DNA from 3 places in the Phyllobacterium ifriqiyense genome. Region 2 is predicted to be linked to each of the others. Evidence: riboswitches for the same ligand, from Rfam matches in the RefSeq annotation. Region 2 holds a riboswitch; each other region holds the start of a gene.
What was found. A riboswitch is a leader RNA that binds a small molecule or an ion and turns the genes downstream of it on or off. The one in region 2 is predicted to bind thiamine pyrophosphate.
Positions count from the first base shown of each region.

Region 1: another riboswitch for thiamine pyrophosphate. It lies ahead of thiB (thiamine ABC transporter substrate binding subunit); the one in region 2 lies ahead of thiC (phosphomethylpyrimidine synthase ThiC).
Region 3: another riboswitch for thiamine pyrophosphate. It lies ahead of thiE (thiamine phosphate synthase); the one in region 2 lies ahead of thiC (phosphomethylpyrimidine synthase ThiC).

Region 1 is NZ_JAUSZT010000003.1:789,813-793,967, forward strand. Features, by position in the region: gene pcaF (3-oxoadipyl-CoA thiolase) at 1-332, opposite strand, end outside; gene pcaD (3-oxoadipate enol-lactonase) at 485-1,315, shown strand; TPP riboswitch at 2,015-2,126, shown strand; gene thiB (thiamine ABC transporter substrate binding subunit) at 2,172-3,185, shown strand; gene thiP (thiamine/thiamine pyrophosphate ABC transporter permease) at 3,191-4,155, shown strand, end outside.
Region 2 is NZ_JAUSZT010000003.1:3,174,432-3,178,586, forward strand. Features, by position in the region: gene thiO (glycine oxidase ThiO) at 1-164, opposite strand, end outside; gene thiC (phosphomethylpyrimidine synthase ThiC) at 166-1,983, opposite strand; TPP riboswitch at 2,086-2,206, opposite strand; gene QFZ34_RS23090 (NADPH-dependent FMN reductase) at 2,252-2,821, opposite strand; gene rpsU (30S ribosomal protein S21) at 3,002-3,280, opposite strand; gene QFZ34_RS23100 (RidA family protein) at 3,448-3,792, opposite strand; tRNA gene QFZ34_RS23105 (tRNA-Lys) at 3,878-3,953, opposite strand; gene QFZ34_RS23110 (PhzF family phenazine biosynthesis protein) at 4,066-4,155, opposite strand, start outside.
Region 3 is NZ_JAUSZT010000003.1:1,451,772-1,455,926, reverse strand. Features, by position in the region: gene QFZ34_RS23385 (transglycosylase SLT domain-containing protein) at 1-489, shown strand, start outside; gene thiD (bifunctional hydroxymethylpyrimidine kinase/phosphomethylpyrimidine kinase) at 512-1,312, opposite strand; gene thiE (thiamine phosphate synthase) at 1,309-1,974, opposite strand; TPP riboswitch at 2,039-2,142, opposite strand; gene QFZ34_RS14570 (TadE/TadG family type IV pilus assembly protein) at 2,193-3,161, opposite strand; gene QFZ34_RS14565 (ABC transporter ATP-binding protein) at 3,310-4,080, opposite strand; gene QFZ34_RS14560 (ABC transporter ATP-binding protein) at 4,077-4,155, opposite strand, start outside.

The sequences.
Region 1 (4,155 bases), 2.4 Mb from region 2:
ATGTCCATTTCACCGGCGCGAATGGCGCGTGCGGCTGTGATGATGGCATCCATGCCGGAACCGCATAGCCGGTTCATCGTGGTGCCGGGCACCTCCACGGGCAATCCCGCAAGCAGTGCCGACATGCGGGCGACATTGCGATTGTCTTCGCCAGACTGATTGGCGCATCCATAAATCACTTCATCGATTGCTGCCCAATCGACCGATTTATTACGCTCCATCAATGCCTTGATTGGAATAGCCCCAAGATCGTCCGCCCTAACTCCAGCCAGTGATCCACCAAAACGGCCAATGGGCGTCCGGATATAGTCGCAGATAAATACGTCACCCATCATGCTGCCTCATATGCTTTCTTCTTGCCTGTTGATTTGAGCCGGACTGTTGCCGCTTCATCAATAGATAATTATTCGGCGGTTGATCGTCCCTGATCATTCATTCTACAGAACCGTACGCACATATCATTCTGGATAAAAGGGAGAGCAAGGTGCAATTTGCCGATATAAATGGTGTGACGCTGCATTATCAGCTGATTGGCGGACCAGCGTCAAAACCTGTGATCGTTTTTGCCAATTCTCTGGGCACTGACTTCCGCATCTGGCGCGATGTCATTATTCGCCTGGCGGGTGATTTTGCTATCGTCACCTATGATAAGCGCGGCCACGGGCTTTCGAGTGTCGGCACGTCTCCCTATTCTCTCGACGATCATGTCGTCGATCTGGCAGGTCTGCTGGATTTCCTCAATGTTAAAAATGCAATCATTTGCGGTCTTTCTGTCGGCGGACTGATTGCGCAGGGGCTTTATGCTTCCCGTCCCGATCTGGTTCGGGCACTGGTCTTGTGTGATACCGCGCACAAGATTGGCAATGCCCATTCCTGGAACGCACGTATTGCCGCGCTTGAGGAAAATGGTATTGAAAGCATCGCCGACACGATCCTCGAACGCTGGTTTACCCCGACATTTCATCGTGAAAGCAGCCCTGCCTTAACCGGCTACCGGAACATGCTGATCCGTCAACCATTGGCCGGATATGCCGGAACCTGCGCAGCAATTCGTGATGCAGACCTGACAGAAGACGCAGGCCGAATATCGGTTCCAACAATCTGTATTGTGGGGGATCAAGATGGCTCAACACCGCCGGACGTCGTGCTTTCAATGGCTAAATTGATTCCGGGCGCGCGCTACGAAGTCATCAAGGATGCCGGGCATATTCCCTGCGTGGAACAACCCGAAATGCTCGTCGCGATCATTCGCGCCTTTATCGATGAGTTCAAACTTGAGGGCAATCCAATTTTGAGCAACTCAACCCTCAACTAGCTCAGGATGACTCGCCGCGAGTGAGGTGGATAAGCTGCATTCGATATAGTGCGTGGTTCGACAAGCTCACCATGAGGGAAGTTTTGTGGGTTGCAGCGACAACTTGCTAGCGTTGCAAGAGTTGCAATAGTTGCAATAGTTGGTGCCCTGCAATCAACCGACCTCCCTCATCCTGAGCTTGTCCGAAGGGCGCATTTGGCTTGTGCAAATCAGGCCTTCCTAAAATAATCTCGACAAACTTATCCAACAGTTCCCGCTCTGAATTATTCTGCTCGCGTCCTTCCCGCGGGGAACAGCTTCCGGAGCCGTTCGAAGTTTGGGGAAGGATGGGCGCCTCCGATGGCGGGTTACGGACCCGCCATCCGGGGACGTTCTGTCCAAGGGTTCCCCTGCCGTTACTAGGAACGGCGCGTGCTGGACGAGCACTTTAAGGGGCGCAAGGCTAACGCATGGCGTGCCGCAAATGGCACTCCTTGGGTAGCCGAGGCCTCCCAAGCGGAACGGGCAGAATGCAAAATCGCCGGACGGGCGGTCTTCGGATCGCTTACCTACTACAAAGACGCGCTTCGATGACCGCCCGTCTTTCCCACCATCTCAATAGCCAGACGCAAAAGCGGGCGTGGCAAGGGGAAGGCATAACAAAAACAACCAGCTAGGCGATGGGCGCTTGCGTTGGCAGGACACAGTCACTAATCTGGCTTTGCTCTAACGGGGTGCCTGCATCAACAGGCTGAGAGACTGGAACCAATCCAGTCAACCCGCGGAACCTGATCCGGTTTGTACCGGCGGAGGGATTAGATGCGGCTTCACAAGCCGGCGCACCTATCCTTTTGAAATTCAACTTTAGGAGGCGCCTATGCAGCCACTCGAATTTATGAAATTTGCCCTTGTTTCCAGCGCATTGGCATTTGGCCTTTCCAGCCCAGCAAATGCGGATGGCAAGCTGACAGTCTACACCTATGAAAGCTTTACCTCTGAATGGGGGCCAGGGCCAAAAGTCAAAGAAGCCTTTGAGAAGCAATGCACCTGTACTGTTGACTTTGTAGCAGTCGCCGATGGCGTTGCGCTGCTTAACCGTCTGAAGCTTGAAGGCGCATCGACAAAGGCGGATATTGTTCTCGGTCTGGATACGAACCTGACTTTTGAAGCTCAGCAAACCGGACTTTTTGCGCCGCATGGCATAGATACAACTGCTATCGACATTCCTGGTGGCTTCAAGGACAGCATTTTCGTTCCCTATGATTATGGCTACTTCGCTGTCATTTATGACACAGAGAAAGTCAAAGACGCACCGGTTAGTCTGAAGGATTTGGTTGATGGCGATCCGAAGCAGAAGATCGTTATTGAAGATCCTCGCACGTCTACACCGGGCCTTGGTCTCGTATTGTGGATGAAATCAGTTTACGGGGACAAGGCCAGTGAAGCCTGGGCCAAACTCAAGGATCGCGTTTTAACCGTCACGCCCGGCTGGTCAGAAGCCTATGGGCTTTTTACCAAAGGTGAAGCGCCCATGGTGCTTTCCTATACTACGTCGCCCGCTTATCATCTGATCGCGGACAAAACCGATCGGTACCAGGCAGCATCCTTCGATGAAGGACATTACCTGCAGGTCGAGGTTGCAGCGCAAACTGTAAACGGAGCCAAGAACCCGCTTGCTGCGCAGTTTTTGACATTTGTTACCGGTACGGCATTTCAGGATACCATTCCCGAAAACAATTGGATGTATCCTGCAGCTAAAACCTCAAATCCGCTCAATCCAGCCTTTGACACATTGGTAAAGCCAGCAAAGACACTGACTTTCACATCTGAAGAAGTGGCGAAAAATCGCAAAGCCTGGATCGACGAGTGGCTTGAAGCCATGAGCAAGTAGCATAGATGGCCGCCTCTTCGATGAAACCCTTGGCGGGAGGTCTCGCTCTCGCCTTTCTGGGCATATTGGCGGGCGGCTCTCTCCTCAGTCTCGCCATTGAATCTTTCCGTGGAGGCACGGAGGGCTTTGCTACTTTTGACAGCTACATTTGGCGGATTGCACGCTTCACAATCCTTCAAGCGCTCCTTTCCATGGTGCTTTCTGTCGGCTTTGCCATCCCGCTTGCCCGTGCATTGCATGCGCAGCAGAGCTTTCCGGGACGCGCAATGCTCCTGCGTCTGTTTGCCTTGCCTCTGGCGCTGCCAGCGCTCGTTGCCGTGCTCGGTGTCACCAGCATTTACGGACGAAACGGTTTGCTGGCTGCTATCCTCGGATGGCTGGGGCTTGATTTGGTTCCCGATATTTACGGGCTGACGGGCATTCTTCTCGCCCATGTATTTTTCAATTTGCCATTGGCGACACGGCTCATTCTCTCAGGTCTGGATTCCATTCCCGAAGATTATTGGAAACTCTCCTCACAACTGGGGATGAGCAACTGGACACAGTTCAAATTAATCGAATGGCCGGTCATTTTACGCAGTATATCGGGTGTAGCTGGCTTGATCTTCATGCTGTGCATTACTTCATTCACCGTGGTGCTGACACTCGGCGGAGGGCCTCGCGCCACGACACTCGAAGTTGCAATATACCAGTCGCTTCATTTCGATTTTGATATAGCCAGAGCGGTGTCCCTGACGCTTCTTCAGCTTTGCCTGACAATTATCGTGCTCGGCCTTCTATCGCTCGCTGGGCGTCCGACAGAAGAAGGCTTCAGCTTGCGTACCACGACCCGCCGCTTCGACATGCCTTCATTGCCGCAAAGACTATGGAACATTGTTCTGATTATATCCGGTTTTCTGTTCGTCGCCTTGCCCATGGCAGGCACTGTCATTTCCGGCTTGTCGGCAGATATTACCCGTCTCCTGTCCGA
Region 2 (4,155 bases):
CTTTCGCGCTCACACCAAGGTGCGAGCATGCCACCGGCATACCAGGAGGCTGCAGAATTTTCGCCGCCAAAGGGGTCTAGTATCGTCACTTCGGCTCCACGTGCTCGAAGCTCATAAGCAACTGTGAGGCCGGCAACGCCGGCCCCTTTCACCAGAATATTCACCTCATTCCCCGGCATTGAGCGGCATATAGAGCTCGCCGCCTGTGCGGAATTTCTCCGCCATCGCTGCCATGCCTTCTTTTTGAGCCTCCGCACGAATGTCGTGTGAAATGCGCATTGAGCAAAACTTCGGCCCGCACATTGAGCAAAAATGCGCAACCTTATGCGCTTCTTTCGGCAAGGTCTCATCGTGGTAGAGTCTCGCCGTCTCAGGATCAAGAGAGAGATTAAACTGGTCCTCCCAGCGAAACTCAAAGCGCGCACGGGATAGAGCATCATCTCGAAGCTTCGCCGCCGGATGCCCCTTGGCCAAATCCGCCGCATGTGCAGCAATCTTGTAGGTAATAACGCCGACCTTTACGTCGTCTCGATTGGGCAATCCCAGATGTTCTTTAGGCGTAACATAACAAAGCATCGCCGTGCCAAACCAGCCGATCATTGCAGCACCGATGCCAGAGGTAATATGATCGTAGCCGGGAGCAATGTCTGTCGTCAGCGGTCCAAGCGTGTAGAATGGTGCCTCTCCGCAAACAGCAAGCTGCTTGTCCATATTCTCTTTGATCTTGTGCATCGGCACATGACCGGGACCTTCGATCATAACCTGGCAATCTCTGGCCCAAGCGATCTGAGTCAGTTCACCCAATGTTTCAAGCTCAGCAAACTGCGCCGCGTCGTTTGCATCGGCTATTGAACCGGGACGCAATCCGTCACCGAGTGAAAAACTGACATCATAAGCACGGCAAATATCGCAGATTTCCTCGAAATGCTCATAAAGAAAGCTTTCCCGGTGATGATGCAGGCACCACTTTGCCATGATTGAACCGCCTCGCGAGACGATGCCCGTGACACGATTAACCGTCAGTGGAATATAATGCAGTCGGACACCGGCATGAATAGTAAAGTAGTCGACGCCCTGCTCTGCCTGTTCGATCAGCGTATCTCTGTAAACTTCCCAAGTCAGATCTTCAGCGATACCGCCAACCTTCTCCAGCGCCTGATATAGCGGGACAGTTCCGATGGGAACCGGCGAATTACGGATAATCCACTCGCGAATATTGTGGATGTTGCGCCCGGTCGACAAGTCCATCACCGTATCGCCACCCCAGCGGATAGCCCAAACCATCTTTTCGACTTCCTCCTCCATCGACGATGTGACGGCGGAATTACCGATATTGGCATTGATCTTCACGAGGAAATTCCGACCTATGATCATAGGCTCAAGCTCAGGATGATTGATATTGGCAGGTATGATGGCCCGCCCCCTGGCGATTTCCTCCCGTACGAATTCCGGTGTCACATGATCCGGTAACGATGCACCGAATGACTCGCCATCCCGAACCTGGTTCCGTGCGGCTTCCCGACCGAGATTCTCCCTTATGGCGACATATTCCATTTCAGGCGTAATAATTCCCGCACGGGCGTAAGCAAGCTGCGTTATCGCTTTTCCGTCGTAAGCGCGGCGTGGCTGATATTGAACAGGAAATTCTCTTGTAAGCCGCTCGCCCGTGGCGAAGCCATTGTCAGCTGACTGGATTATTCGCCCCTTATAGGAATAGCTATCGGCCTGTTGACCGATTTTCCATGCCTCACGAACACGTTCGATCCCTTTATTGATATCGATGCTTACAGTTGCGTCAGTGTAGGGACCGGATGAATCGTAAACCGCAAGGTTTGGCTCACCAGCGGTGGGATGAACCGCAATTTCGCGCAAGGGAACGCGAATATCAGCATGTATCTGCCCTGGTTTATAAATCTTGATTGAGGCGGGAAGCGGCCCGGTTGAAACTTTCGGGGCCTCGGTAATTTTTGTTACAGCAGTCATCGTCAGGTTCCTTTGCGTTATTGCAGGAAACCCAGTTCTGAGCCGGAAGGATGAAAGAAGCCTCGCGAATCCAATCATGGATTCAGTGCGAATGCACTATGCGCGATAACCTTTGCACCGTCCCTACGCCAGTGTGAACTGGATCAGGTTCAACGGGTCACTGCGCTTGGCTATGCCTGAAGCAGTATCTCAGCCCCTTGTCGGGACTCCCCTGGTGAATGGCCTAAAGTGAACCGCCTGACGTATTGCTGTCAAGCGCTTCATAAAATTACGAAGCGCGAAGCGGTTTCAGAGCACCTGCCCATTTTGCAAGTTCAGTCAAAACCGTGCTGGCGCTGGTAGTTATCAGTTCATTTGGCGTGAACACGCCATCATCGTTGATAAACTGCTGGTACGAAGGAATGGGAACGCTTTCTGCAAGCGAAACCATACGGAGTGCCGAGATCAACCCTTTGACCGATTCGGTAGCACGCAAACCACCGGAAACACCGCCATAACTTACAAAGCTTACAGGTTTGTAGTTCCACTCATTCCATAAATAGACCAAGGCATTGATGAGCGAAGGTGGCGCGTTGTAGTCATATTCAGGCATGACAAAGATGTAAGCGTCGGCCGGCTCAATCGCCTCACTCCACTTCTTTGTATGCAGATGTTCGTATTTCTTCATGCGGGGATGATTCGGTTCGTCGTAGACCGGCAACTTGAAATCAGCCAAATCGATAAGCACAGGGTCGAACTTGCCATCCTGCTTGGCGAATTCGTTGAACCACTTTGCTACAGCAGGACCACCACGCCCGGGCCGCGTGCTTGCGATTATAATATTGAGCTTGAGTGCCATAGGATCATATCTCCAAAACTGCGATAATCGATAAGTAAAGACATTGACCCATCGCACAAGAAGGCACTTTTTTGAAACTGCCCGGAATGTCTGCGCAGTCCCACAAAAACGAAACCCGCTATAGCGTTTTGGCCATGCGGGTTTGTCGTCACAATGAAGGGCGTTAAAGCCCGTCAGATATCAGCGATTATTATTATAGTCGTTACCTGCTGGCGCGCCAGGGCGTGCAACACGTTCTTTTTTCTTTGGTCCAGGCAACAAGCCTTCGCGTTGAGCCTGCTTGCGGGCGGCCTTGCGGGCGCGGCTAACGGCTTCTGCTTTTTCGCGAACACGACGTTCAGAAGGCTTTTCGAAAGCCTGACGGGCCTTCATTTCGCGAAATAGACCTTCGCGCTGCATCTTTTTCTTCAAGACCCGTAGGGCTTGTTCAACATTGTTATCACGGACGAGAACTTGCAATCGTTTTCCTTACCCATGCTTGCCTCGTCTTGCAGTACCAAAACTGGCCACAATCAGACAAGCGTTTGAAGAATTGCCACAACGGCAATCCGGAGAAGCGCGGACTTTATTCATTCCCGCGCCAAAAATCCAGTGCACCCAAGCAATTAAACTTGGATACGCAATCTTTAGATTGCAGCCGTGATGATGATTTCAACCTTATATTCCGGTGTTGCAAGCTTGGCTTCACCTGTCGCGCGTGCTGGAGCATTGGCCGGATCAACCCATGCATCCCATATTGCATTCATTTCGCCAAAGTCCTTCATGTCATCAAGCCAGATGATGGCCTGCAACAACTTCGACTTATCTGTACCTGCCTCTTTGAGCAAACGATCAACCGAGGCCAGGACGTCTTTAGTCTGTTCTGTTACGCTCTTGCCCGGACCACCTACCTGACCGGCCAGATAGACTGTATTACCATGGATCACGGCCTGGCTCATGCGAGGGCCTGCTTCAATACGACGAACGCTCATGAAAATCTCCTGTGGAAGGTTTCGGACAAGCCGAGGCTTGCTTGGTGCAAGAAAAAAGGGCCATACGGCCCTCGTTTCAGAAAAATGGTGGGCACAGTAGGGATCGAACCTACGACCCGCTGATTAAGAGTCAGCTGCTCTACCAACTGAGCTATGTGCCCGTCAGCCGCTTCCGCGACGACAGTGAGCGCTCTATAACGGGGCAAATCTTGCCTGTCCAGCCCTTCACCAAACTTTATCGCGCTGATCGGCAAGAAGATGAAATTTTCGCTCTCAGACAAACAACTTGCCCTCTGCCACCTTGATCGCCGCGCCGCCGATTCGTGCGCTTATGATTGCCTTATCCTTAATATCGAGTTCTAG
Region 3 (4,155 bases), 1.7 Mb from region 2:
AGCCGCGGTAATCCACAGGCTCGCAACGGTCCCTATTGGGGTCTGATGCAGATGTTGCCCGCGACAGCACGCGGCATGGGTCACACCGGCTCCGCGCAGGATTTGCTGGATGCAGAAACAAATCTCAAATTTGGCGTGAAGTATCTTGCTGGCGCCTACAAGGTTGCCGATAACAATCCTGATCAGGCCGTGCGGCTTTACGCTCGCGGCTATTATTATCAGGCCAAGAAAAAGGGCCTTCTGGAAGAGACCGGCCTGAAACCGTCAAGCACGCCTGTTGCACCCGCGACGATGACGGCGATGGCTCCCGCTGAAACACCGGCTGCCATGCCGGCGCAACTCGCTTATTCAGAAGAACCCGCTGTGGCGTTTCCGGCAGCGATCCCGTTGCCGATGCAACGGCCTGACATTGCTTCGGCAGCCTCCACCAGTGGAGCAACCACAGGCTTGAGCAACGCGACACCAGCCAGCACCGCCGCTCCACTCTGAAATCAAAACTGCACCGGTGCTGCTAGGCCGCCCACCAGCGATGGAAGTGGTGAACCGGCCCACGCCCGCTGCCGACTTTGAGCATTTCGCCAGCCGCCATGGCAGCCGTCAGATAGTCCTTGGCTTCACTAACGGCACCATGCAGAGCCATTCCTTTTGCCAGGCCAGCGGCAATGGCAGACGCTAGTGTGCATCCAGTACCATGATCATTGACTGTCTTGATACGCGGCGTCGAAAATCGCTCCATTCCGGACCCATCAAGCAGAATATCGGTGCTCATATCCCCCTTGGCATGTCCGCCCTTTATAAGTACGGCTGAGGGACCGAGTTCGAGCAGCTTTTTCGCTTGCCGCACCATCTGGGCTTCATCTTCGGCAATCGGCATATTTGTTAGCAAGGCCGCCTCCGGCAAATTGGGAGTCAGCAGCAGCGCGCGCGGCAAGAGAAGCTGGCGCAGAGCGTCGATTGCCGCTGGCTCCAGCAAAGGGTCGCCCGCAGTTGCAACCATGACAGGATCGAACACCGCTTTGCGCTGCCAGCGATCAAGCCCCTGCGCAATTGTCTCTATGGTTGATACTGTCGATACCATGCCGATCTTGATTGCATTCACCTCAAGGTCGGAAAGAACCGCGTCCATCTGAGCCCGGATGATATCGGGCGAAAGATTCTCAATGGCCGTAACACCATGGGTGTTCTGCGCAGTGATCGCGGTGAGCACACTCGCGCCATAAACACCGAGCGCCGAGAAGGTTTTCAAATCGGCCTGGATTCCTGCCCCGCCGCCGCTGTCAGACCCGGCAATAGTCAGCGCTATTGCGGTCATGCTGGCTCTCTTACCTGCAATGCCTCATCCACCGCCGACCGCAAAGTGTGCGCCGCTCCTTGCGGATCGTCCTGACGGAAGATCGCAGAAATGACCGCTACACCATCAGCACCCGCTTCAATGGCAAGCGGCGTGCGCTCGAGCCCAATACCGGCGATAGCGCCTATAGGCAAATGCGGTTTTGCCTTGCGTATGATGGCAGCCAGGCGCTTGAACCCGTCAAAGCCGATCGGTTGCAGGTTTTCCTTGGTGGGTGTTTCAAACAGGCCGCCAATACAGGCATAGTCAATATCGCCATCAATCGCTGCTTGCGCGTCCGGTTCATTCTTGACGGTCAGTCCGATAATCGCATTTGGCCCGAGGAGATGTCGGACATCGGCAACCGCCATGTCTTCGCGCCCCACATGGACACCTTCCACGCCTACGGCAAGCGCAACATCAATCCGGTCATTGACGAGCAGCGGCACGCCTGTCGCCTTGATCGCGGCGTGTATCTGCCGTGCACGATCAATCATGTCACGCGTTGCGGAGTTTTTGTCACGATACTGGATAATTGTTGCACCGCCACGCACCGCAGCCAGAGCCAGCGCCCCTAAATCCTTGTCAGGGCCAATAGCATCAAAATCGACAATAGCATTGAGGCGGTAATCTACATTTGGCACGTCACGGACTCCATTTTCAAAACTGGAGACCCGGATATGTGCGAAGAAAGACGAACCAGCGCGATAATTGCTCAATTCCCGTTCCTACGCCGGCATGATCCGGATCAGGTTCAAGGGTCTTGGCTCAGCGCCATCTCAGCATCGTACGATGCCCCCCTCGGAATGAAATCATGATGAGACGGCGCATCATGGAAGTCAATGCGCCGGTGTTATTTGGCTTAACGCGTCAGGCGGACATATTCCCCGTCAACGGCCTTGCATGCGGCCTTGATCTTGTAAAAGAAGTCCTGCTTATCCCAACCGCCTCCATCTTCCCATCCGTGAAAATGCCATTGCTGATCGCAGTCCAGCAACTCCTCAAGCGTTGCGCCATCTTCTAGTTGCTTAAGCGTGTCCGCTGTGTCCCCTACAAAAAGATACTTTGATTGCGCGGGGTCGTTCGTTGTGAACTTCAGATCATAGTTTTTATATTCGCTATTCGTTGTCGGGCTGCATGTAACATAGCTGCTACTGGTATTGGAATCATATCTACCGATATTGCAGGGCTTCTTTTTGACCTCCATGCGAAGAAAGAACTCTTTGTATTCACCGAGCAAGATCTTGCCGTCAGCCGGGTCTATTATCGTTTTTCCAGTGCCTCGACCATCTTCAGCGGAGAGGTCAGATGCTTCATATATTACCGTTCCCAGCACGACCTCTTTTGTCGTCCCAGGACGAATGACAATCACAGAAACTTTCTTAGCCCAATGTCCATACGCTGCTCCGATCTGGATTTCAGCGCTTGACGGTTTCAATGGTGCCAATGCTTCCGCAAGCACACCTATAGCTACTTTTTCCTTGGCTAGGACCTTCATGAAAAGCGTATTTGTTTCGCCCGCGAGCGATACAATCACGCGTTGATTGCTCGTATCAAAGCCGACCTGCATTTTATCCATCTCGGCGCCGAGATGAGCACGCAGATAGGCGCGTGCACTTGCTTCGGCAGCAGCCTTGTTTTCACCCGTAAAGACGGAGGCTCCGGCCAATGCCGCGGAATCTGCAATGCCCTGCAATCGTGAGCGATCGCCGCTTGCGCGGGTATAATCCACGGCAAGCCCGGTCATTCCCACCATAGGTACGAGCAACAATGCAAATGTGACGGCTGTCGCGCCACTACGGTCTTTCAGAAAGTTTCTTATTTTTTTCATGGCCCACTCCAGTCGCTGGGCAGACCATTGATTCAGCCATGTGAATGACGGCTTATGAAATTCATTCAGATTTTCACCATTCTGCATTCAGGCAGTAAAGAGCGCCTGAATGTTCAGCAATGGTAAAAATCCGGTGAACCTTACAGCTCTATATGGATGCTTCCGGCCGGACAAAACCCTCGCTCGCCAAAAGAAGATTGCGCGTGTAATCTTCCTTGACTGCGTGGCGGGCAAGGTCTGTCGCCGACAGGCGTTCCACCTCTGCGCCATTCTGCATCACCATCAGCCGGTCGCACATATGGGTGACCACCGCCAGATCATGGCTGACCATCAGAAAGGTCAGCTTTCTATCCCGCCTTATCTGCTCCAGCAGGTTGAGAACTTCCGCTTGTACCGAAGCATCAAGGGCTGATGTCGGTTCATCAAGAAGCAGGATTGAAGGCTCCAGGATCAATGCACGGGCAATGGCGACCCGCTGGCGTTGACCGCCGGAAAGCTGATGCGAATAGCGAAAGCGAAAGCTTGAACCAAGACCCACTTCATCAAGCGCGCGCAGGATACGTTTTTCGATATCGGCAAAGCCATGCACGACCAATGGTTCCAGCAACAGCCGATCCACCGTCTGGCGCGGATGCAGCGAACCATAGGGGTCCTGAAACACCATTTGCACTTCGCGGTAAAATGCTTTTGTACGCGACGAGCCAAGCGTCTTGCCATTGACTGTGATCGCGCCGCCGGTAACAGGTGCAAGTCCCGCGACGGCTCGCAGCAAGGTTGACTTTCCCGAGCCGCTCTCGCCCACCAGACCAAAAGACTCGCCCTGCTGGACGTCCAGACTGACGCCGCGCAATGCGCGAAAACGATCATACTTCACTTCAAGATTTTCGACACTGAGAGCCGCCACTTGCAGATTGTTCATGCGGCCCACTCCGGCTTGCGGTCAAGGACCGGCAGCGGATGCCGGTCGGTGCCGATCTGCGGCATGCAATTCATC